DNA from 2 places in the Lysinibacillus sp. K60 genome. Region 1 is predicted to be linked to the other one. Evidence: riboswitches for the same ligand, from Rfam matches in the RefSeq annotation. Region 1 holds a riboswitch; the other holds the start of a gene.
The links. Region 1 has a riboswitch for S-adenosylmethionine ahead of metA (homoserine O-acetyltransferase MetA). Riboswitches for the same ligand answer to the same signal wherever they lie in the genome.
Positions count from the first base shown of each region.

Region 2: it holds a riboswitch for S-adenosylmethionine, as region 1 does, so the genes downstream of both, HCH28_RS21280 (bifunctional homocysteine S-methyltransferase/methylenetetrahydrofolate reductase) here and metA (homoserine O-acetyltransferase MetA) in region 1, are expected to answer to the same signal.

Region 1 covers NZ_JAASJR010000012.1:22,753-24,962, reverse strand. Annotated here, with positions in the region: gene HCH28_RS20570 (hypothetical protein) at 10-396, shown strand; gene HCH28_RS20565 (nucleotide excision repair endonuclease) at 447-818, opposite strand; SAM riboswitch class I at 1,022-1,133, shown strand; gene metA (homoserine O-acetyltransferase MetA) at 1,257-2,192, shown strand.
Region 2 covers NZ_JAASJR010000013.1:26,281-28,490, forward strand. Annotated here, with positions in the region: gene HCH28_RS21280 (bifunctional homocysteine S-methyltransferase/methylenetetrahydrofolate reductase) at 1-1,263, opposite strand, end outside; SAM riboswitch class I at 1,352-1,452, opposite strand; gene HCH28_RS21285 (protoporphyrinogen oxidase) at 1,552-2,210, opposite strand, start outside.

The sequences.
Region 1 (2,210 bases):
GGGAGTAACTTGAAAAAATTCGTGTTGCTAGGTTTAATGAGCTTACTCATGCTAGGAGCCTGTAATGCTACACCACCAACCAATCCACCAACGATTCATGAGCTAACGGTTGTCCCAGATAATGTCCAAAAAAATATTGTTTCTAATGACAGAATACAACTATTACATGAAAATGATGCTCCATATTATCTTGTTTATTATTCAAAAGGGAATGTATTGGCAAGTATTACAGCTGAGGGAAATAGGCTTATCATCCAGTTAGAAGAAGGCAGCGAGCAAAAGAAAGAGGCTCAGCCCTATGTTTTTCAAATCACCGTCAAGAATCCTGAGCTTGATACCATTGATTTGCGAATAAACGGTCAGAGTACGCCCATTGATCGTATGACCATTATGTGATAAAAGAAACCGAAATCTTTAGATGAGATTTCGGTTTCTTTATGAGATGTCTAATAAAAGACTTTGTCTACGTTATATTTAGAGCGGAAAGTATTAATCGCGTATGTTTCGTAAATTTCACGTTCCATTGGATCTTCTACTTCATAGACTTCAATTTTGAACACTTCATCACGATGGTTTTTCATCGGAGATACATTATCCTCGAAATGTTTTTTAATACGTTGACGAATTTTACGTGCTTTCCCAACAAATAATAGCTCATTCTTGTCATTATAGAATAAGAAAATGCCGCCTTTATCACGTGTGATTTTATGGAAGTCAATAAAACCGAAGTAAGGTGTGATTGGCACATCACCTGGTTTTAAATCTTGTTCACGTTGACGGATTACTAGATCTGGTTTTGGAAATTCAATTTTAATCAAACTATTCACGTTCCTCTCTCTTACTAAAAGTATATGGTAACATAATTACGGCATGTTTACCATAAATTTTAAATGCAGAAACACCACATATAGCAAGCTTAGTGTACATCAATTGAGCAAGGAACATGCACATGAATCACAAAATATTCTATGAATTATTGATATTCTAACTAGTTCGTGTTACAATTCAAGATAATTAAATAATCTTATCAAGAGAAGCTGAGGGATTTGGCCCGATGACGCTTCAGCAACCTCTAACAATTGTTAGAAAGGTGCTAATTCCAGCAAAGGATTTTTTCCTTTGAGAGATAAGAGTGGACGTGAAAAAAATCCTTCTCATTCTATCTCGTATGGAATGAGGAGGATTTTTTAATTTCGTTGCATCCTATGCAAGCAAGGTTTGCTAAAAGAGAGTGATTATAGAGAGGGGAAAGCAAGATGCCAATTAATATTCCGAAAAATTTACCAGCTGGAGAACATTTACGTGAGGAAAAAATCTTCGTCATGGAAGAAGATCGTGCGAAAACACAGCAAATCCGTCCATTAAATATATTAATATTAAATTTAATGCCTGAAAAAGAAAAAACAGAGCTCCAATTATTACGTTTATTGGGGAATACACCATTACAGGTGAATATTACCTTTTTGAATACAGCCACACACGAGTCTAAAAATGTGAGTAAATCCCATTTGCAGCTTTTTTACACAACGTTCAATCAGATTCGACACCGCCGCTATGATGGTATGATTATAACTGGTGCGCCAGTAGAAAAAATGGCTTTTGAAGAGGTCAACTATTGGCAGGAAATTTCAGAAATTATGGATTGGTCTAAAAAGAATGTGACATCCGTGCTACATATATGTTGGGGGGCACAGGCTGCATTGTATCATCATTATGGCATTGGGAAGGTCGAGCTTTCTGCTAAATGCTCAGGTGTCTATTCCCATGTGATTACAGATTTAACTGTAGATTTGGTACGTGGCTTTAGTGATTTATTTACTGCGCCCCACTCACGCTATACATCTGTTTCGATTGACGAGGTTCGCAATCATCCAGATCTACGATTATTATCCTATTCAGAGGATGCAGGGGTATTTATTGTACAATCAAAAGATAATAAAAATATTATGATTACGGGGCATCTAGAGTATGATGCGACAACGCTAGCCGATGAATACAGTCGCGATGTGGCGAAGGGCATAGATATCGCTGTTCCTGTAAACTACTTCCCGAATGACGATCCGACACAAGTGCCGATGAATACATGGCGTGCCCATACGCATCTATTATTCTCTAACTGGTTGAACTACTATGTTTACCAAGAAACACCATATGAATGGGATTTTGTAGATGAAATCGAATATCATATTTAATTAATAAAAAGTCTAATT
Region 2 (2,210 bases), on a different contig from region 1:
TCCTACTTTCGTTGGATCACCCGTAACGGCCAACACATCATGAATACCTAAAGCATTTAACCCCATTAAATGGGATTGTAGACCAATTAAATTACGGTCGCGACATGTAATATGAGTTAGTGGGCGTACACTATGTGTGCTCTTCAACAATGCGCCCATTGCAATATTACTAATACGTGGAGAGGCCAGTGAATTGTCTGCCATCATAACTACATCTGCACCTGCATCATATAATTGCTTTGCTCCTTCAAGGAACCCATCGATCTCTAAATGTCTAGGTGTATCCAACTCTACTATGACAGAGCGTTCACGTTTAACTTTTTCATGAAGAGGCTCATACTTTGTTGGCTCCGCTTCCCGAACAATCTCAATCTTTTTAGGCTTCGCATGCTTCTCCTGAACCGGTGATAACTCTTCTAAATACTTCTTTGCTGCTGCAATATGTTTGGGTGTTGTACCACAGCAGCCCCCTATTAAGCGTACACCTTGATCACGCAATTCAACAGCCGCTCGACCAAAATAATCAGCTTCTGACTCATAAACGACACGCCCATCCTCTAAGTCCAGAAGTGAAGCATTTGGATAGGCTGACATAAATGCCTTATGAGGAAGTTCTACACCCTCAAATGCCAGAATTGTATGGTGTGGACCTAGTCGACAATTGACACCAACAATATCAGCACCTAGGGCTTCAAGCTCATGGAGAGCATTATTTAAAGACATCCCATTTTGTAAAACACCAGGCTCATGCATAGAAACTTGTGCAATAATCGGCAATTTTGTTTTTTCTCGTAGCATCTTTAAGGTTGCTGTTAATTCTTCAAAATCATAATAAGTTTCAAGTAAAAGGCCATCTGGATTCCCTGCAAGTAAGACTCTTGCTTGTTCTTCAATAGTCGCTAATATTTCATCCAAGGTTGCATCACTTTTACGAATTCCCCGAATACCACCAATTGTTCCTAAAACAAATTGACCGCCATCAGCCGCTGCTCGTTTTGCGATGGTGATAGCAGCTTCATTAAATTGTTGGACACGTGATTCTAATCCATAGCGAGCTAATTTAATGGCATTTGCACCGTACGTATTCGTTTGAATGATGTCAGCACCAGCTGCAATATATTCTCTATGAATCTTTTCAATTAACTCGGGTCTCTGAACATTCATTTCCTCATGGCAATACTCCAATCCATAGCCATATAGCACTGTGCCTATTGCACCGTCTGCCGTCAATACATGCGTTTTTAACCTTTCAAGCAATCCCATAAAATTAGCCTCTCTTTCTATGTCTCTATATAATAAAAAGCCTTCTTTCATAAAAAAGAAGGCTTTAACGATTCATCATTGTTGTTCCTTCTCATCTTCGACTCAACGGTCTTCTGGATTTAGCACCTGACAATAAAGTTGGTTGCTGAAGCTTCAATGGGCCAGTCCCTCTGCTTCTCTTGATAAGAATTAAGTATGAATTTTTTAAATAATTAAAAGAATCATATCGTTTACTGACGAATGAGTCAAGACTATTTCACATAACTAAGTTTTTTTTCACTTAAAATCTTAGAAATTGGCAAGTTCCTTTGCAAGCTCTTCGCCAATTTTTTTCCCATTTTGAATGCAAGCACCGATACCTACGCCAAAATATGAGCACCCTGCAATCGATAAATTAGGATATTTTTCATGTAATTCTTGTAGTAATCCTTGTAATGCCTCACGATGCGCTAGATCATATTTAGGCATTTGATCAATCCATTTTGTTACATTCACAACGGTTGGTTGCTCCTCTATTCCTAGGCTCTTTCTCACATCATCTAAAGCAACTGCTGCCAATTCTTCATCCGTCATGGCACGTAGTTGCTCATAGGCTGGATTGATGCTCTTATAAAAGAGTCGCACAAGTAATTTATTTTCTTTCGATGTATGCTTCCATTTACGACTAGTCCAAGTTGCTGCATTACAAGTAACGTCTGAATTATGGGAAACAATATAGCCTGTTCCATCTGCTGGCAATTTAGCATCTGGCACATCAAAACCTAAATAGATAGTAATCGCTGACGCTGTCGTAAATCGATCAAAATAGCGGTTTAAAGATTCATCCTGTAGCAGATTTTGGACAGTATCGTTCGGTAATGCTAAAACGACATAATCTGACTCAATAATTTCACCATTAGCTAAGGTAATAGTGTAGTTCTTATCTTGTTTTTGAACATTTAACGTAG